4 regions of the Rahnella selenatireducens genome follow, and region 1 is predicted to be linked to each of the others. Evidence: predicted binding sites of a transcription regulator. Region 1 holds the regulator's gene; each other region holds the start of a gene.
The links. Region 1 encodes LexA, which represses DNA repair genes until DNA is damaged. Its sites were predicted from a motif close to TNCTGTATGTACATACAGNA; they were not measured.
Positions count from the first base shown of each region.

Region 2: a site for LexA is predicted at 3,331-3,350, ahead of umuD (translesion error-prone DNA polymerase V autoproteolytic subunit). Genes of this name have one in related genera too.
Region 3: a site for LexA is predicted at 1,631-1,650, ahead of uvrB (excinuclease ABC subunit UvrB). Genes of this name have one in related genera too.
Region 4: a site for LexA is predicted at 2,389-2,408, ahead of ACLBVC_RS07660 (DNA translocase FtsK 4TM domain-containing protein). Genes of this name have one in related genera too.

Region 1 is NZ_JBKEZJ010000018.1:32,514-37,554, forward strand. Features, by position in the region: gene plsB (glycerol-3-phosphate 1-O-acyltransferase PlsB) at 1-319, opposite strand, end outside; gene ACLBVC_RS21690 (diacylglycerol kinase) at 458-826, shown strand; gene lexA (transcriptional repressor LexA) at 946-1,554, shown strand; gene ACLBVC_RS21700 (CsbD family protein) at 1,944-2,153, shown strand; gene zur (zinc uptake transcriptional repressor Zur) at 2,348-2,857, opposite strand; gene ACLBVC_RS21710 (ROK family protein) at 2,957-4,153, opposite strand; gene ACLBVC_RS21715 (DUF5107 domain-containing protein) at 4,263-5,041, shown strand, end outside.
Region 2 is NZ_JBKEZJ010000025.1:108-5,148, reverse strand. Features, by position in the region: gene ACLBVC_RS23255 (RepB family plasmid replication initiator protein) at 1-977, shown strand, start outside; gene umuC (translesion error-prone DNA polymerase V subunit UmuC) at 1,626-2,891, opposite strand; gene umuD (translesion error-prone DNA polymerase V autoproteolytic subunit) at 2,891-3,313, opposite strand; gene ACLBVC_RS23240 (AAA family ATPase) at 3,616-4,251, shown strand; gene ACLBVC_RS23235 (ribbon-helix-helix domain-containing protein) at 4,251-4,529, shown strand.
Region 3 is NZ_JBKEZJ010000001.1:331,208-336,248, forward strand. Features, by position in the region: gene uvrB (excinuclease ABC subunit UvrB) at 1-1,517, opposite strand, end outside; gene ACLBVC_RS01610 (ABC transporter ATP-binding protein) at 2,662-3,372, shown strand; gene bioD (dethiobiotin synthase) at 3,382-4,071, opposite strand; gene bioC (malonyl-ACP O-methyltransferase BioC) at 4,119-4,910, opposite strand; gene bioF (8-amino-7-oxononanoate synthase) at 4,894-5,041, opposite strand, start outside.
Region 4 is NZ_JBKEZJ010000003.1:429,094-434,134, forward strand. Features, by position in the region: gene cydD (heme ABC transporter permease/ATP-binding protein CydD) at 1-20, opposite strand, end outside; gene trxB (thioredoxin-disulfide reductase) at 169-1,137, opposite strand; gene lrp (leucine-responsive transcriptional regulator Lrp) at 1,859-2,353, shown strand; gene ACLBVC_RS07660 (DNA translocase FtsK 4TM domain-containing protein) at 2,476-5,041, shown strand, end outside.

The sequences.
Region 1 (5,041 bases):
CGTGGAACAGCTTTACCGATTCCTGCTTGGGCGTGTAATAGGAGAAAACGCGCGGGCCTTCGGCAATAAACACATGGCTCGGCAGCAGCGTTCCGTCGATTTCCAGCGGAATAAGGGGATCAGGCAGATTTTGAGCCAGACACTGCGCACGCAATGTCAGCAAATCCGCTTTGGAGTTATAAGGCAATACGTACAGAATTGGCCGGGTCGGGTCTAAATGCAACTCGGTAACCGGATCTGAAGGTATGACCTTGCTCTTTACCAGCAATGAGAGTGGTAAATTCAATAATGTGTAATAAAGTCTACGCCAACCTGACATAAAAACGTGAAGCCTCTTGTTAGCCATTTCGCCGCAAGGATACCAGAAAGCTCAGACGAGATCTGTGGTGATGAGATACCATTAAACCGCTAAAATGCGCAAAACCCGCAGGATAATATTTCAAGGATCAGTAACAGAATGGCGAACCAAGTCACTGGATTTACCCGCATCTATAAAGCCGCAGGCTATTCCTGGAAAGGCCTCAAGGCCGCATGGCAAAACGAGGCTGCTTTTCGGCAGGAAGCCAGCGCTACTATCCCGCTAATTTTATTAAGTTTCTGGCTGGATGTGAGCAGCATAGAACGTATCTTGCTGATCGGCTCCGTCGTGCTGGTCTGTGTGACTGAATTGCTCAACAGTGCCATAGAATCTGCGATTGACCGCATCGGGCCTGAGTTTCACGTTCTGTCAGGCCGCGCTAAAGATATCGGTTCTGCCGCTGTACTGCTGACCATCATATTGGCGATTTTTGTCTGGGTCAGCATCTTTTGGCCGCGATGGTTCTGATTTGGAATCTGCATTCCAGGAATTGTCGTTATGCCCTGTTTTTATTCAATCTTAGGTTTTCATTGACCGTTTAGCTGTATATACTCACAGCTAGACTGTATAAACAACCAGGGGGCGGAATGAAAGCTTTAACGACCAGACAACAAGAGGTCTACGACCTTATTCGCGATCATATCTCCACCACCGGTATGCCACCGACCCGAGCAGAGATTGCGTCCCGTCTCGGGTTCCGTTCCCCGAACGCGGCGGAAGAACACCTGAAAGCGCTCGCGCGTAAAGGCGTTATTGAGATCGTTTCCGGTGCTTCGCGCGGTATTCGTCTGCTGATGGAAGAAGAAGAAGGTTTACCGCTGATTGGCCGTGTTGCTGCCGGTGAACCGCTGCTGGCTCAGCAGCACATCGAAGGACATTATCAGGTCGATCCGGCCATGTTTAAACCGAGTGCGGATTTCCTGCTGCGCGTCAGCGGGATGTCGATGCGTGATATCGGTATTCTGGATGGCGATCTGCTGGCAGTACACAAAACGCAGGATGTCCGTAATGGTCAGGTTGTCGTTGCACGTATTGATGATGAAGTCACGGTCAAGCGCCTGAAGAAACAGGGCAGCGTGGTTCAGTTGTTGCCTGAAAACAGCGAATTCCAGCCTATTGTGGTTGATTTGCGTGAACAGAATTTTAGCATTGAAGGTCTGGCTGTTGGCGTTATCCGCAACGGCGACTGGATCTAATCAGCGCTTAAGCACTACGTTGCAGGTGCGTTGGCCGCCTCTGACGCGCCTGTAAAATCAGTATCTCATCGTCCCGTTTTGGGGCGATGTTGTTTTAGGCATGACTCAGAAACTCTCCCGATAAAATCCTCTTTCTTACTGTTATCCGTTTCATTGCCTGTTCAAAGAAAATGCCGTGTTCGCTTCCTCTATGCCCTGAATTAGCGGCCTTTTTCAGTCAGACAGATTTCAATTCCACGTTATTTCCTGCTTTGGATTAATCCTAATAGTGGTTTTTATCCCTGTTTTGGGAAGACGAATCCGCATTCTCTACTAAGCTTTGAAGTGTTAAGGACGGGCTGCCAACAAACGTGCAGCTCTACAACCCAAGGTAACAGGAGATATTTATTATGAATAAGGACCAAGCCGACGGTAACTGGAAGCAGTTCAAAGGGAAAGTGAAAGAACAGTGGGGTAAGCTGACTGATGACGACCTGACAGTCGTTGAAGGTAAACGTGATCAGCTGGTAGGTAAGATTCAGGAGCGTTATGGCTATCAGAAGGATCAGGCCGAGAAAGAGCTCAAGGATTGGGAATCGAAAAACAAATATCACTGGTAACACGCGACTCCCCCTCGCGTATCAGTGACGTATCCTGAGTCATTGCTGCTCCTACCCGGAACACTTTCAGGATACGGGTACAAGGATGTACCCAACCTTCAATATCTTCCTTCAGCACCTTAAATTATCCGTTCAGCTGCGTGAAAACCCTTCCGCTTTAGGATTTTTAAAACCCATTCAAAAACAACTGTTTATCAACGTTTTTTCACAACAATGCTGTGGTCGTGTTCGCAATGATCGTGACTGTCGCAGGTTTCAACAACTTTGCATTCGGCACATAAGCCATGCGCTTCAACGACCGAATGACGCAACTCAAAACCGGATTCATGCGCCAGTTTCGCCAGACGTTCTTCAATGCCGTCAGTGGTTTTTTCCGTGACCAGCCCGCAGCGATCACAGATAAACAGCGCGGAAGTGTGGCTCGGCTCTTCGAAATGATGGCAAAGCACATAGCTGTTAGCCGATTCAACCCGATGAATAAACCCTTGTTCCAGCAGGAAATCAAGCGCCCGGTAAACCGTTGGCGGTTTGGCCTGTGGCTCGCTGACGCGCAGCAGATCCAGCAAATCATAGGCGCTGATTGCACCGGGTTGTTGCGCCATCAGTCGCAAAACTTCCAGCCGCTGCGGTGTAAGACGAACATTGCGTTGCTGGCAAAGTTCTTCAGCTTGTGAAAGTAATTTTTCTGGATTATTCAGGGTCATAGCAACATTCTCTGAGCGCAGATTGGGATAAATAGGCCACATCATGCAGCCATTCTTAATTTTATCATGCTTCAGCCAGATCGACGAATTATGCGCCGCTCAACCCGCCATACTTTCCAATGCCTTTTCCACATACAGATAGCCGATACCCATAATTTGCTGCTCGCGACTCAGCGTGCCGGGCGCGATGTGTGTCGCCAGCGTTTTAACGTGGTCGGTTCTGTCGAACGGGTTCAGTCCGCTCTGCACCCGCACGGCGTTGAGCCAGTCGTCGCCGAATCCGCAACTGCGGCCATACAGATAAATACGGTTAATGTTCAAAATATTGAGGAAGTTGTACAGGCTCAGCCCCAGCGCCCGCGCACCTTCCATCACCTGCGCGCAAAGTGCCGCGTCGCCCTGATGAAAGCGGTCAATCAGCTCCTGCGTGCCCGGTGTGCGTAGTGCCTGCGAAGGATTTTCTGCCGCGATAAGCTGGCGGGCTTTTTTCTTCAGCGCCGACAGCGAAGCCAGCGTTTCCAGGCAGCCGTAGCGGCCACAGGCGCAGCGGCTGCCCTGCGGATCGACAATCGTGTGCCCGAGTTGCCCGCTGCCGAACAGGCTGCCGCGATAAATCTGCTGATTGATCACGAAAGAAGATCCGATACCGTAATCGACGTTGATCACGCAAAAATCATGCTGTTCGTTCGCGTGCTGCCACTTCTCGGCCAGCGCCAGCATGATGCAGTCGTTATCCATCAGGATTTCGGTTTGCAACTTATCTTCAAGTAAATATTTAATCTCGATTTCGCCGGTCCACGGTGCCTGCGGCATGCGCTGAGATACGCCGGTGGTCGGGTTGACCTGGCCGTGGATCGCCAGCGCCAGCCGGATTTTGAGTCCGGGGAATTTCTTCCGATACCGATGAAAACAGGCCTCGATCTGCGCCAGCAGCGCTTCCGGCGTTTTGACCGCAATATCCGTCAGCTGATAATCACTCAACGGCAGAATCAGCCGGTTTACCAGAATACTCTCGATGCGATAAGGCGTGATGTTCATGCACAGGATCGTGCTGCCATCTGTGGCGACCTGATAACTGCCGCCGCCCAGCCCGCGGGAATGTAAATTCACCGGATTATGGGTGATCAGCCCGTTGTGTTGCAGATCATCAAGGATCTTGCTGATAGCCGGGATCGACAGATGTGAAAGTCGAGACAACATTGATTTACTTGTGTTTTTTTTCCGGTAAAGCAATGTCATCAGCACCTGTTTATTAAACTGACGTACCCGCGAATTGTTTAATCCTTCCATCGGCATTTACTAAACCCCGTTTACTGAATTGCGTGACCGTAGCGGATCCGCGCCTTTTGTACGTTGCGTAGACTCTCGAAATTGATATTTCGGTATGACGTATTGAGGACAAATCATGAGCGGAACAGTCAAAGTCTGGCAGGAAGCGGTGGATTTACCGACCTGGTTAACAGGGAAACAGGACACGCACCCGATGTTTCTGGCGCATCGCGTGTATCAGGGCTCGTCCGGCGCGGTCTATCCGTACGGCGTGACCGATACGCTGACCGGTGAGAAAGTCATGAAAACTTATCAGGCGCTGTATCTGGAAAATGATTACATCAAAATCATGCTGTTACCGGAACTTGGCGGGCGTGTACATCGCGCCTGGGACAAAGTAAAACAGCGCGATTTTGTGTATTACAACGAAGTCGTGAAACCGGCACTGGTCGGCTTGCTCGGGCCGTGGATTTCCGGCGGCATTGAATTTAACTGGCCGCAACATCACCGCCCGACCACTTTTATGCCGGTGGATTTCACGATTGCAGAGCAGGAGAACGGCGCGAAAACGGTCTGGATGGGTGAAGTTGAGCCGATGCGCGGTTTGCAGGTGATGACCGGTTTCACGGTGTATCCGGACAAAGCGCTGCTGGAAATCAGCGCCAAAATTTATAATGGCAACCCGACGCCGCGCCATTTCCTGTGGTGGGCGAACCCCGCAGTCACCGGCGGCGACGGTCATCAGAGCGTATTCCCGGCGGATGTCACTGCCGTTTTTGATCACGGCAAACGCGACGTCTCCTCATTCCCGATCGCCACCGGCACTTACTACAAAGTGGATTACTCCGCGGGCGTCGATATCTCGCGTTACAGAAACATTCCGGTGCCGACGTCATACATGGCGGATAAATCGGA
Region 2 (5,041 bases), on a different contig from region 1:
TTGTTACTCTGGTTCCTAACAGCAATAACACTGTTCAGCCTGTTGCGTTGATGCGGTTGGGCTTATTTGTTCCTACCCTGAAGTCCACGGCACGAGGACGTAAAGGTCAGATGAACTCAATGGATGTCACCTCTGAGCTTAAGCAGCTCTCGATCGTTAAGTCTGAGGGATATGAGAACATCAAGATAACCGGTGCCCGGCTTGATATGGATAATGACTTTAAGACTTGGGTTGGGATCATACATGCCTTTGCCAAGCACAAGGTCCTGGGAGACTCTGTATACCTTCCGTTTGTAGAATTCGCTAAGCTGTGTGGGATTCCATCCGCACGCTCTTCTGCGAAGCTCAGGGCGCGTCTGGAGGCGTCTCTTGAACGTATCGCCACTAACACCCTATCGTTTTCAAACAAAGAAGGTGATTACTACGTAACTCACCTTGTTCAGTCAGCAAAATACAGCCCGAAAAAGGATGCTGTTGAGTTGCAGGCGGATCCTAAGATCTTTGAGTTGTATCAGTTCGATAAGAAAGTCCTTCTGCAGCTCCGGGCTATCAACGAGCTCTCCCGCAAGGAGTCTGCGCAGGCTCTGTATACGTTCATTGAAAGCCTTCCGACAGACCCAGCTCCAATTTCGATGTCACGCCTGCGTGCCCGCCTTAATTTGACCTCGCGAGCCATCACTCAAAACGCGACTGTACGCAAGGCCATGGAGCAGTTAAAGGCTATTGGTTATCTTGATTACACAGAGGTTAAGCGTGGCAAGGCAGTATATTTTTGTATCCACTATAGGCGGCCAAAGTTACGCCCTGCGCAAATTCCTACGGGCATAGGTGATGATGTTTATGATGTAATCGATGAAGAAAACGTCATTGATATCCCGGCAGAGAAGGTTGCTGATTCAACAGCACCTCGGGAGATGGTAATGCTGACTAAAGAAGAACTTGAGTTGTTGGAACAGATTCGCCAGACAAAGAAATAAAGTTGGTCTCTTGCTGTTAATTGGCCTAAAGCCTGCTGAAGTAATGGCAGGCTTTTTCATATCCACTATAGAAAGCTGACTAACCACTGCGGTGAGCAACCTATCCACTGTAATCAGTAAAAGCTCCCATCACGTAATATCCTATCCACTGTAGGCTGCATTCATTACTCTCTATAGTGGTTATTAAGATGATCTCCTCTAACCCCCCTAGTACTTACTAACCTGAAACACCTTATCTGGTAAGGGTCAGTGGTTACTAACTTATTGATGGATTCTTGAAGTTTCTCACTATAGTGGTTTCTACTACCCACAGTGGATATTTCAATTTTAGGTGTTTTCTTCTCTCCTTAGTGGATATTACTCTCTGCAGTGGTTGTTCCTCTCCATAGTGGTTTGAGTGTCGTTACTCGCCACAGTGGATAGTTCTCTCTATAGTGGATATGCACATTAGGCAGAGATATGCCTGGCAAAAGTTTTAGCCTGTTTTGAGACAGTGTCACTTTTGGGACCAGATAGTGAATATTTTCAGCGAACGATCGGGAGTGAGAAGAGAAAATGAAATACCTTCTTGGTGACAGCGAACAGAGCATGCTTAAAGCAACTGACACCAACAAATCGGGTGGTCAAGTATGTCAGTAAAACGCTTTTCTAGAATTTAACGCGCATAAGGTCACTGAAACGTGTCGTGTACGCAGGGGATAACATTTGGCGTTTCATCTCCCATGACTTTTGGATGCCCTGGCCGGCGAACCATACGCGCCCTTTTCCGCTGTGATTGATCCCATCGAGTACTGCCATAAGTTGTTCACTGTTAGACCTTGGTCTGTTTTCATCAAACAAACCTAGCTGGGCCACACCCTGACTGTAAAAGTCACCAAGCATTACTCCACATTTTTGAAACCGGTGGCCGTCCTGCCATATGGCATCCAGGCATTGAGTGGCCGCAGCTACGATATCCCGGCTGTCCTGAGTGGGGATCTGAAGCTTTGTGCCTGCTGTTTTTCCAAAATAGACTTCGTTTACGGCAAATGGGCTTGTTTTAACAAATGCTGAGATATGTCGGCAATACTGACGTTCGCCACGGAGTTTCTCTGCGGCACGTACTGCATGACTACAGATCGCCTCCCGCATTAAATCGTATTCTGATACGCGATCACCGAATGACCTGGAGCAGACTATTTGCTGTTTTGTCGGTGCAAATTCTTCCAGCTCCAGACAGGGTTCGCCGCGCAGCTCCCGGACAGTGCGTTCCAACACAATATTGAAGTGTTTCCGTATCAGCGGTGTGGGAGCATCAGCTAGCTGCAATGCCGTTTGAATTCCCAAATCATTTAGTTTTTTAGAAATCCTCCGCCCCACTCCCCATACGTCAGCGACCTCAACCAAGTTCATCAGTTTGCGCTGACGGGCAACCAATGATAAATCAACGACACCGCCAGTTTTTGTCCACTTTTTGGCGGCATGATTCGCCAGCTTTGCCAGCGTTTTCGTCGGACCGATGCCTACGCCAACGGTAAGTCCTGTCCATTTGAGAACCTTCGCCCTGACCTCCCGTCCGAAATCCTCCAGATTTTGACAGTTGCTGACGCCTTGCAGATTTATGAAAGCCTCATCAATCGAATACACTTCGACAGCTGGAGCCATTTCTTCAAGTACGGTCATTACTCTTGAGCTCATGTCTGCATAAAGGGCGTAGTTACTGCTGAAGGTAATAATGTTGTTCCGTTCGAAGAGCGCTCGCATCTTAAAAAAAGGCTCGCCCATTTTGATACCGAGTCTTTTTGCCTCTGCACTTCGGGCAATGACACAGCCATCATTATTGCTAAGCACTACCACTGGTTTTCCCTTCAGGTCAGGCCTGAATACTGTCTCACAACTGGCATAAAAGCTGTTCACATCAGCAAGGGCAAACATTACTGAAACCCGTTTATGCTAAAAGTGACTACGCCAAACACTTCTAACTCGTCGCCGCCGTCATGCAAAACGATGGGTGGAAAGTCAGGATTCATCGGAACGAGCTGTACTACGGGGTGCAAACAAAGGCGTTTTACGGTGTACTCCCCCGCCAGTGACGCAATTATGATGTCGCCGTGCTTTGCCTCAAGGCTTCTATCCACTACAAGCAGTGACCCTTCATAAATACCCGCGTCAACCATGCTCATTCCTGTGGCCATTACAAAGTAAGTAGCTGCCGGGTGATTTACACAAAGCTCATTTAGATCAATCCCTTTCTCAATATAATCTTGCGCCGGTGAAGGAAATCCAGCCTGCACTTTATCCTGAAATAAAGGAATCAAACACATCAAAGGGTCAGTTGCTGGGTAAAAGATATTCATAGTACACACTCATCAAATACTGTTTATGCATACAGTATAATCATGGGCTCTTAAACTTGTGAAGAGCTGCGCCCAAGAAAAGTCTTAGGGTGCTGATCACCAAGGAAACAAATAATTTTGATTTAGAGTCTTGCTGCTCATAGACGCCAATGTGTAAGTATTCCTGCAATGCACGGCATTCATTGTGTACGTATGAAGTGATAAGTATTACTTCACATGTAATAATTACTCGATATTACTTCACATTTAACTTTTGTGAGTTATTATTTACGAAATACTACTTTTGATGTCACGGGTGACAAATGATCACGATTATTGGATGCAATAAAGGTGGGGCCGCGAAAACTACAACTGCAGTCAATATTGCTGTGGGTTTGGCGTTATCTGGCAAGGATGTTTGTCTGGTTGATGCTGATGTTCAGCGCTCTGCCTCCAGGTGGTATGCAGAACGCGAAGCCGCGGGTCTTACCCCTTCTATCACCCTGATTGAGAAAAGAGACAATATTTCTCAAACATTGAGAAGCCTTGATGAGAAGTTTGATCATGTCATCGTGGATGTTGCCGGCCGAAACAGTCGGGAGCTGATTACAGGTGGAACGGTAGCTCATCAGATCATTGCTCCGCACCAATGTTCTCAGTTGGATCTCGATACCATGGTTGAGCTTCAGCAGCAGTTAGAAAGCATGCGGGATTTAAATCCTGAGCTGAAAGCATATTGCTATCAAAGTATGGCCACTACGAATCCGCTCCTTCAGGGAAATGAACGCCATGAGTTTCTGGAATATGTCCGAGAATTTGAAGGGCTGATCCCTTTGACCGCAACGGCATGTTACCGAAAGGTTTACCGTGATGTGATGTCTGAAGGTAAGTCTGTTCTGGAAACGTCTAATGAAAAAGCCAAGGCTGAAGTTCTGGCTCTGTTGAATGAGGTATTTTAATGGCTTTAAAGAAACCCCCTTTCACCAATCGGCGCATAGTAACTGAAGCAGAGGCCGATGCTCTGGCGAACAGACTGGCAGACCGTCCCTATGGCGATGAGAAAGTAGTTGCTGAACCTGTACCAGAAATATTGACCAGGACAACCATTTCTCTGCCTCAGAATACATTGCGTGAAATTGAAGACCTGGCGTTGCATAACAAACGCGTCGGTATTGCGCCTAAAAGCGTGAGCGCTATCATCCGCGATGCTCTGGACGCATACCTCAAGAAAGTATGATTTCATACTTATTCAGCACTGGGCTTCTTTCGAAGTCCAGCGCCCTCCCCTTCTGAAATCACTCATCATCTAATAATTCACACTTCACACTTCACACTTCACACTTCACACTTCACACTTCATCATTATGCTTCCCGACTTCTTCCGTTGCGGATTTAATGAAAGAGCAAGAATGGTGCTAGGTTTCAGATAGTAAAACTGTTTGGAGCATACATAACCTCATAAGTACTTGGCGATCAGCAGATTCAATCTCCAGTATTACGTAATAATTCATACTTATGATTGCCGCGAAGGTTGATTCCGGGAGATTTGACTTAGAATATGACCTCATACCTCAGTTCAATTTGCTAAGGTCGACCAGAACGTGTTGCAGTGAACGGACCTCATAATCAGTTCGATATGCATCGCTCTCATCGATAGAATCATACTGAATAATTCATTATTCATATTTATTACTTCCTAAGTGTGAGCTATGAAAACTATACGCTTCAGCGTAGTGAGAAATGTTGATT
Region 3 (5,041 bases), on a different contig from region 1:
AGCAAGTTGATGCCCACCAGCACATCGAATTCACCCAGACGCAAATCGCGAATGATCTCCACGCGCTCCACGGTATCGATATCAGAGTGCAGATAACGCACCTTCTCGCCGTGTTCTTCCAGATACTCGGTCAAATCCTCGGCCATGCGTTTGGTCAGCGTAGTGACCAGCACACGCTCATTGATGGCCACGCGTTTGCGGATTTCCGACAGCAGATCGTCGACCTGTGTGGTAACCGGGCGCACTTCAATAATCGGATCCAGCAAGCCGGTCGGACGCACCACCTGATCCACCACGTCGCCGCCGGATTTATCCAGCTCGTAAGCGCCGGGCGTGGCGGAAACATAAATCGTCTGCGGCGCCAGCGCTTCAAATTCTTCAAAGCGCATCGGGCGGTTATCCAGCGCCGATGGCAGGCGGAAACCGTATTCCACCAGCGTTTCTTTACGCGAGCGGTCGCCTTTGTACATCCCGCCGATTTGCGGAATGGTGACGTGGGATTCGTCGACAATCAGCAAACCGTCGGCAGGCAGATAGTCAAACAGCGTCGGCGGCGGCTCGCCCGGACCGCGTCCGGAGAGATACCGCGAATAGTTTTCGATGCCCGAGCAATAGCCCAGCTCATTCATCATTTCGAGGTCAAACTGCGTACGCTGACTAAGACGCTGTTCTTCGAGCAGTTTATTATTATCCAGCAGCACCTTGCGGCGATCGGCCAGATCGACTTTGATCTCTTCCATCGCCTGCAAAATACGTTCACGCGGGGTCACGTAGTGCGTTTTCGGGTAAATTGTGAAACGCGGAACTTCGTGCTGCACCTGACCGGTCAGCGGATCGAAAAGGGAAAGCCGCTCGACTTCCTGATCGAAAAGCTCGATGCGCAGCGCCAGATCGTCCGATTCCGCCGGGAAGACGTCGATCACTTCGCCGCGCACGCGGAAAGTACTGCGCTGGAAAACCTGATCGTTGCGGGCATATTGCAGCTCGGCCAGACGGCGCACGATGGCGCGCTGATCGATAATCATCCCTTTGGTCAGATGAAGCATCATTTTCAGATACAGATCCGGGTCGCCCAGACCGTAGATCGCCGAAACGGATGCCACCACGATGACGTCGCGACGCTCAAGCAACGCTTTGGTCGCGGAAAGGCGCATCTGCTCAATGTGTTCGTTCACCGAGGAATCTTTTTCGATAAACGTGTCTGAACTCGGGACGTACGCTTCGGGCTGATAATAATCGTAGTAAGAAACAAAATATTCGACGGCGTTCTCCGGGAAGAACTCTTTCATTTCGCCATACAGCTGCGCTGCGAGGGTTTTGTTGGGCGCGAGAACCATCGTCGGGCGGTTCAGGTCAGCAATCACGTTCGCGACGGTGAAGGTCTTACCGGAACCGGTAACGCCAAGTAACGTCTGGTGCGCCAGACCGTTCTCCAGCCCTTCTTCCAGACGGCGTATTGCCTCAGGCTGATCGCCTGATGGCTTAAATTCGGAATGCAGTTTGAACTCTTTACTCATGACGGGCTACCTGGCTGAAATGAAAACGCATAAGGCCGTACGTAAGGCGCTCACGGAAAAACAGTATGAAAGACTCCGCGAATTTTGCCAGCCTTGATTTTACCACCCTATAATACTGTATATAAAACCAGCCTCCAATCGATAAAAATCACCAGTGATTTAACCAGTTGCTACATCTGCACTTTTTTAGGTTATTACGGAAAATAATTCTCACCATCAGGTGACAATTATCCCCAAACTTTTTCATTCGTTAACTTTCTGACCACAGGTTGACGAATTCTGACACAACTATGACGAACGAATTACGGGCGTATTGCTTTTAACTAACTCACTGATTATAAACAACATCATTAAAAAGCTGTGAATACGGGCAAAGTAAGCACAACCCGCGCCCTGACTCGTCTGTAGCATCTTTTCTTACTCTCATGCACATGGTTATCCACAGGAATAGTGGATAACTCTCAGCACGCCCCGTGCTGCGGGAGTTGGCAAAAAGTGCACTTCGGACGCAGGAGGAGGGATCAGCATCTTTTTTAGTTATTTTTTCCCTTTTTTCAGACTTTATTTATGCCTATTTTGCCTAGATTTTTAGGTGGATGTTTCTTGCATAATCCAAAAGTGCATCTCATCAGGATTTTTTAGCTTCCTGTTGTGGTATGACTTGCACCAAAACCAGAGTTAGCAGCACTGGCAAAGTGCAGATGCCCTTTTCCCCCGTCAGGGCGGTTCTGTTAAAACCTGAGCAACACTAATGAATAATCCTAAATCGCCCTGCGCCCCGCTGTTAACACCCGTGTAACTTCTCTTTTCTCTGTCACTTTTACAAACTTGGCCTGAGAGTTGCAGTGTCTCTGTAGGGAGCGATTCCTGTAGCCGGAACCGCTTTTTAAACCTGAAAGTGAAATCTGATGAATACCCTGTTTTTTGCTAAGCAAAGCCTTTTTTAGAGCAAGGAAAAAGCGGTTAACCCCATTTATCACTGGTTAATGGCTGTTTATCTGTAATTGATGCTGTGAGACAGGTCGGTAAAAAACGGGATTTAATTCTGTGTTACGGCATTAACAGCGGAACATAAATGTCAGAAATATGACAGTGGCGGTCAAAGCGAAGTTCAGCGGAATGCTCCGTGAGGGAGGGAGGTCTGATGTTAAGTGTAAAATCAGTTAATCAGTATTATGGGCAAAAACATATTCTGTGGGATATCAATCTCGAACTGTACCGCGGTCAATGTACGTGCCTGATCGGGCGAAACGGCGTGGGGAAAACCACGCTGGTGAACTGCATTATGGGCCATCTTCCGGTGAAAAGCGGGGCGATATACTGGCAGTCGCGCGACGAAGAACCTCAGAGTTTGTTAAATCTTCCTGTGGAAAGCCGTGCCCAAATCGGCATCGGTTATGTGCCACAGGGTCGGCAGATTTTTTCACAGATGAGTGTCGATGAAAACCTGCAAATTGCCATGATGGCCAGCCGGAATAAGACGCGTCGCGTGCCTGAAGAGGTCTACGACCTGTTTCCGACGCTTAAGGAAATGGGAACGCGTAAAGCGGGAGAGCTCGATGAGAGCCAGCAGCAGCAACTGGCGATCAGCCGCGCGCTGGTTCAGGAGCCCGAACTGCTGATCCTCGACGAACCAACTGAACACACCAGCGCATCGATGGCGGCGAATATGGGTAACATCATTCACCGCCTGAACCGTGATCTCGGTCTGACGCTGCTTCTGGTCGGGCATAAATTGCCGTTCATCCGCAGCGTCGCTGACCGTTTTTGTCTGGTGGACGGCGGGCGCAACGTGGCACAAGGCACGCTGGCACAGCTTGACGAGACGTTAATCAAAAATTATCTGACGGTCTGACGTCGGGCTTCATTCACCACCAGGAAGCAGATGTTCGAGAGCCAGATATTGCCCCAGATTTACGTCCAGACCGGCACTCAGGAACGGGATCTCGCCCAGCAGCGGCGCAGGCAGCATACGCGTGAGCGTCGCCATGTATGCCTGATGATGCTTCCCCGTTTCCTGCACATCATTGGCAATCCAGCCCGCCAGATGTAAACCACTTTGCGCGATGGCCTCCGCCGTCAGCACGGCGTGATTGATGCAGCCCAGCCGCATTCCCACCACTAACACCACCGGCAGTTGCTCGGCAATCACCCAGTCCGCGAACGTATAGTCTGCGGTCAGTGGCGTGTACCAGCCGCCCGCCCCTTCCACCACCACCCAGTCGGCCAGCGGTTCGAGATGGCGCAATCCGGCGGATAACACCTGCGGATCAATCGGGCGATTTTCCAGCTCGCTGACGATATGCGGCGACGTCGGTTCGATAAACGTACACGGATTCACTTCGTCGTAACGCAGCCCGACGGTGCTGTAAGCCTGAAGCGCCAGCGCGTCACTGTTTCGCGGGCCTTCGGCCGTCATTTCACTGCCTGACGCCACCGGTTTGTATCCGGCAGTTTTGTGTCCGGCGCGCGCTGCCGCCTGTAAAAATGCGGTTGTGGCAACGGTTTTTCCGACTTCGGTATCGGTGCCGGTAATAAAGTATTTTTGTTTCATGTCTTAGTTCTGCGTCGTGCCTGGTGTGTATAACTGTTTCTTTTAAATCAACGGGGAATGAGTTCTTCCACCTGCAAAATGCCGTAAACCAGCCGGTAGTTCAGCGGCAAAACGCCGTCGCGGCGGACGTAATGTTTCTCCAGCAATTGCAGACGCTCACGCCCGCCCAGTCCGCCAAGTCGTCCATTTTTAATGTGCGTCGCGCCGATGCCTTTGAGCGAACGCATCAGCGATATCACGTCCGGGAATTCGGCGATGTGATCGCTGAAGGTCACTTCATGGCGATACGGCGCACAGGCTTCGGCGATTTTGTCAGGCGTCAGGAACTGATTGACGTGACGGCGGCCATCGACTTTCATCCACGCGGCGGCCAGCTCATTGAGCGAACCTTCAGCCAGCGTGGAGAAGATCACCAGCCCGCCGTTGCGGGTGACGCGGTGCATTTCCTCCAGCGCACGCTGCAGCGCGTTACACCACTGCACCGCCAGATTGCTGAAACAGATATCAACCGAGTTATCGGCAAACGGTAAACGCTCGATATCTCCCGGCACATATTCATCGGCGGAATCCAGTTCACGGGCACGGCTCAGCATGCCTTCGGAGAGATCCAGCGCAATCACGTTTTTCCCCTGAGCGCGCCAGTAACGGCTGAAATAGCCCGTCCCGCAACCGGCGTCGATAACCGTTTTTCCTGCATCTTTCAGGTAGGGTTCTGCCAGCGACAGCAACGTTTCCCCCACATCACGCTGCAATTGTGCGGCGTTTTCATAACTGACGGCGGCGCGGCTGAACGCGTCGGCCACCGCTTGTTTATTCACTAATTCAGTGACTGCACCCATGAAGGGACTCCAGCAAAAAATCGATATCTTCCGGCCTGTGTGCCGCCGTCAGCGTAAGACGCAGCCGCGCGCTGCCCGGAGGCACCGTCGGCGGACGGATAGCACTGACCCACAACCCGCGTTCGCGCAAT
Region 4 (5,041 bases), on a different contig from region 1:
TGTTGTCGTGTTTTATTCATCAGGCATCAGTCTGCGCAGCAATCCGGATGGGAGGCCGCTCATGTTACATGCTTGAGTTAGGACTGAAAACAAGAAGGCGGCAATTAAGCCGCCCAATTCGTTACTCTTTATGTGGACTCTGGGTCCGGTAATTACCTCGGAGAGTAATTATAAATCCGGCGCTTGCGATAAACCGTCCAGATAACGCTCGGCGTCGAGTGCCGCCATACAGCCGGTGCCCGCAGAGGTAATTGCCTGACGATAGATGTGGTCCATCACGTCGCCTGCGGCGAAAACGCCGGGAATGCTGGTCTGTGTAGCGTTGCCATGCGAGCCGGACTGCACTTTGATGTAGCCATCTTTCAGTTCCAGCTGACCTTCGAAAATGCCGGTGTTCGGGCTGTGTCCGATAGCGATGAACACGCCAGCCACGTCAACCTGCGATTTTTCGTCAGTGCGGACATCAAGCAGGCTCGCGCCGGTGACGCCCATCTGGTCGCCGACAACTTCGTTCAGCGTTTTGTGCGTGTGCAGAACGATGTTGCCGCTGGCGACTTTATCGTTCAGACGGTCAACCAGGATTTTTTCCGCACGGAAACTGTCACGACGGTGAATGAGGTGAACCTCAGAGGCGATATTCGCCAGATAAAGCGCTTCTTCTACAGCGGTGTTGCCGCCGCCGACTACCGCCACTTTCTGATTGCGGTAGAAGAAACCGTCACAGGTTGCACAGGCAGACACACCGCGTCCTTTAAAGGCTTCTTCAGAAGGCAGACCGATATAACGTGCAGAAGCACCGGTAGCAATAATCAGCGCGTCACAGGAATATTCGCCACTGTCACCGGTCAGGCGGAACGGACGGTTCTGCAAATCAACTTTATTGATATGGTCGAAAATAATTTCGGTATTAAATTTGGTCGCGTGCTCGTGCATGCGTTCCATTAAACCCGGACCAGTCAGACCTTCCGGATCGCCCGGCCAGTTTTCCACTTCCGTCGTGGTGGTCAGTTGACCGCCTTTTTCCACACCGGTGATTAAAACCGGGTTGAGGTTAGCGCGTGCTGCATAAACCGCAGCGGTATAACCCGCCGGGCCAGAGCCCAGAATCAATAATTTACTGTGTTTAACCGTACTCATGCGTAATTCATCTCCGCGATGGCGACTAGCGATAGACCGATTGTAGGGAAAATAGCGCGTTAAAAAAAGCAAACTCAGATGTTGTTAACGATTTGTCTGATAGTTTTTACTGCCGAACCCGCGTAGAAAGGATTTCGCCGCAGGTAACTGTTTGATGGTTAGAGTAAAAAAACAGCGCAAAGACATGAATGCGCTGGGAGGTTGTTTGCCCGTATGCGGACTTTTGATGACAAATCACGGCAGTTTGTGTGGATTTGACTGAAATAAGGCGTGAACGGAATTGTTATTGTTCAAAGATAAAAGATAGCTAAAAAGGGGGCGCTGGCTTTTCAATCTGGCACGTTCTTCTGATTTTGCTTCTTTTACTTTGACAATCCGCTGTGCATTTGCGAAAACATCAGGGGAAGAAGAAATTAACTGCCTGCCTGTGACTTGAATTTATGCAATTGGCTGCTACCGGACCCGTTCTGGTCTTGCTTTTTGGTTTTTTAGTTCCAGCAGGGTTTAGTGAATCAGGTTGGCTGTTTACAACCTATTAATTTCGCAAGGTTATTTCTTTTGAGTATCCGTTTATACGGCAGTGTTCCTTTTGACAGGGGATCAACACGGCTTTTGGATGCGTAAACCTTAATAATCGGGTCTTCGCTTGGGACAACCCTTAGACATTGAAGTTGGCTGGGGTATGGCAGGTGCAGGGAAGGACAGCAGAGAGACAATAATAATGGTAGACAACAAAAAACGTCCGGGAAAAGATCTCGACCGTATTGACCGTAACATCCTCAACGAATTGCAAAAGGATGGCCGGATTTCAAACGTCGAGCTTTCCAAACGTGTGGGATTATCTCCAACTCCATGTCTGGAGCGCGTTCGTCGTCTGGAACGTCAGGGTTTCATCAATGGTTATACCGCATTGCTCAACCCGCATTATCTGGATGCTTCGTTGCTGGTATTTGTTGAGATCACTCTCAACCGCGGCGCGCCAGATGTGTTTGAGCAGTTCAATGCGGCAGTACAAAAACTCGAAGATATTCAGGAGTGTCATTTGGTTTCTGGGGATTTCGACTACCTGTTGAAAACCCGCGTACCTGATATGTCGGCTTACCGTAAGTTGTTAGGTGAGACTTTGCTTCGTCTGCCGGGTGTTAATGACACTCGTACCTATGTGGTAATGGAAGAAGTGAAACAGACGAATCGCCTGGTCATTAAGACCCGGTAATTGTCAGGTGCAAAACCTTGCATTTTTAGCTACACTCCTGTGTATCTATACAGCTATGGCGCCGGGGTCAACTCTCGGCGCTGTTGCTTTTTCTCAGTTCACAGGAACCTGGAGAGCCTTTCTTGAGCCAGGAATACACAGAAGATAAAGACGTTACCCTGAAAAGACTGAGCAATGGTCGCCGTATTCTGGAGGCTTTGCTGGTTGTGGTAGCGATTTTTGCTGCTTATTTAATGGCAGCACTGGTGAGTTTTAACCCCTCTGATCCAAGCTGGTCGCAGACCGCATGGCATGGGCCCATTCATAACTGGGGCGGTGGTGTGGGTGCCTGGATGGCCGACACGCTGTTCTTCATTTTTGGCGTATTTGGTTACGCTATTCCCCCTATTATCCTGAGTCTGTGCTGGGCGGCTTTTCGTCAGCGCGATCACCAGGATTTCGTCGATTATTTTGCTCTGTCGCTGCGCCTTATCGGGACGCTGGCGCTCATTGTCACGTCTTGCGGTCTGGCATCCGTCAACGTCGATGACCTGTACTATTTCGCGTCGGGCGGTGTAATCGGCAGTTTGCTGAGCACAGCGATGACGCCGTACTTCAATAACGTCGGGGCAACGCTGGTTCTGCTGTGCGTCTGGGCGGCCGGGCTGACGCTGTTCACCGGCTGGTCATGGCTGACTATCGCGGAGAAAATCGGTGGCGCAGTGCTTGGCGTCACCAATATTGTGACCAACCGTTCGCGCCGTGAGGAAGATTACGAATACGACGGGCAGGACGATCCGTTACTGGAAGAAGGCGACGAAAAACCGGCGGCGAAAGTGGTTGCTGCTACTGCGGCGGCCGCTGTGCCAGAGGCTGTCGCGGGTTCAGACGCTGACGAAGACGACGTTCTTTTCTCTGCGCCTTCTGTAACAGAACCTGCGTTGCAAACGCCTCCGGTTACGCAGGCCATTGCGGCCGAACCGGCTCCTGCTATGAAGGCAGAGACAGTGAATCCGTATGCGGCTGAACCTCCGGTGGTAGAAATTGCTCCGCCTCCGCAAGCACCGCAGCCTGCGGCTCCGCCGTTATACAACTTCGAAATTCCGGAAGAGACACCCGTGCCGCGTCACCCGCAGCCGGTACAGCAATCGCCGTCTCCGGCACCGATTCAGCGCAGCGATGACGATGGCCCGAGTATGGGTAACTGGCAGACGGCGGTTGAGCATTCACGTTCTCCGTTTGATTTCAGCTCTGCGGCACCTGATGCGGCGCAAATTGCGAGCGTCGCGGCCACGGCAGCACTGGCAACTGGCCTTGCGCAGGCAGGCCAGTCGGCGGCAACTTCTGCCGGCAATACGTTTATGCCTGCTTTCAGCGCCGTGAGTGATGAAAATCCACAGGTGAAAAAAGGCTTCGGGCCGGAATTGCCGCGTCCAAATCCAGTGCGTATTCCAACGCGTCGCGAACTGGCTTCCTACGGGATTAAATTGCCGTCTCAACGCATCGCCGAACAGCAGGAAAATGCACAGGCTGCCGTGCAAAAAGAGGCTGAACATGCTGACTGGCATAAAGATCCTCTGGCGCAGGCTGATGAGGAAGCCCGACAGGAAGCGGCGTTGCAGGAAGCTTTTGCGGCTCAGCAGCAGGAACGCTACGGTGAATCTGTCACCGATGATGAGCCTGATGAAGAGGCAGCGTTGCAGGAAGCAGAACTACGTAATGCGTTTGCGGCGCGTGAAAATGCCCGTTATCAGCAGGATGTCGAGCCACAAAGTGGTCTGGTTCAGCATCATCACTCGCAGAATCTGCCGCCGGAAACGACAAACACTGTTGCGGATGATTTCGCTGCGGCTGCGATGAAACTGAGCCAGCACGATGCATTCAGCTTCTCGCCAATGGCCGATCTGGTGGATGACACACCGTCAGAACCGTTATTCACGTTGCCAGCTCAGGCAGAAGATGAACCGCAGCCTGCGACATTTGCACAACAGCCGCCTTATCAGCGTCAGGCCGCTTCAGAACCGGTGCAACATTCGCAGGAATACGAAGCGCCACGTCAGTCATCGCCGTCGCCACAGCCTGATATGGACAGCCTGATCCATCCCTTCCTGATGCGTAATGAGCAGCCGCTGGTCAAGCCGACAACGCCGCTGCCGTCTCTGGATTTGCTGACTTCGCCACCGGCGGAAGCCGAGCCGGTTGATGAATTCGCTCTCGAACAGATGGGTAATCTGATTGAAGCGCGTCTGAATGATTACCGCATTAAAGCGGATGTCGTCGGGAAGTTGCCGGGGCCGGTCATCACACGTTTTGAACTGGATCTGGCGCCGGGCGTAAAAGCGGCGCGAATTTCCAACCTGTCGCGTGACCTTGCCCGTTCATTATCCGCCGTCGCCGTGCGTGTCGTGGAAGTGATCCCCGGCAAGCCGTACGTTGGTTTGGAATTGCCGAACAAAAAGCGCCAGACCGTATATCTCCGAGAAGTGCTGGACTGTGCGAAATTTAAAGAAAGTACGTCTCCGCTGACGATCGTGTTGGGTAAAGACATTTCAGGCGAACCTGTTATCGCCGATCTGGCGAAAATGCCGCACTTGCTGGTGGCCGGTACAACCGGTTCCGGTAAATCTGTGGGCGTTAACGCCATGATCCTCAGCATGTTATATAAATCCAAGCCGGAAGATGTGCGCTTCATTATGATCGACCCGAAAA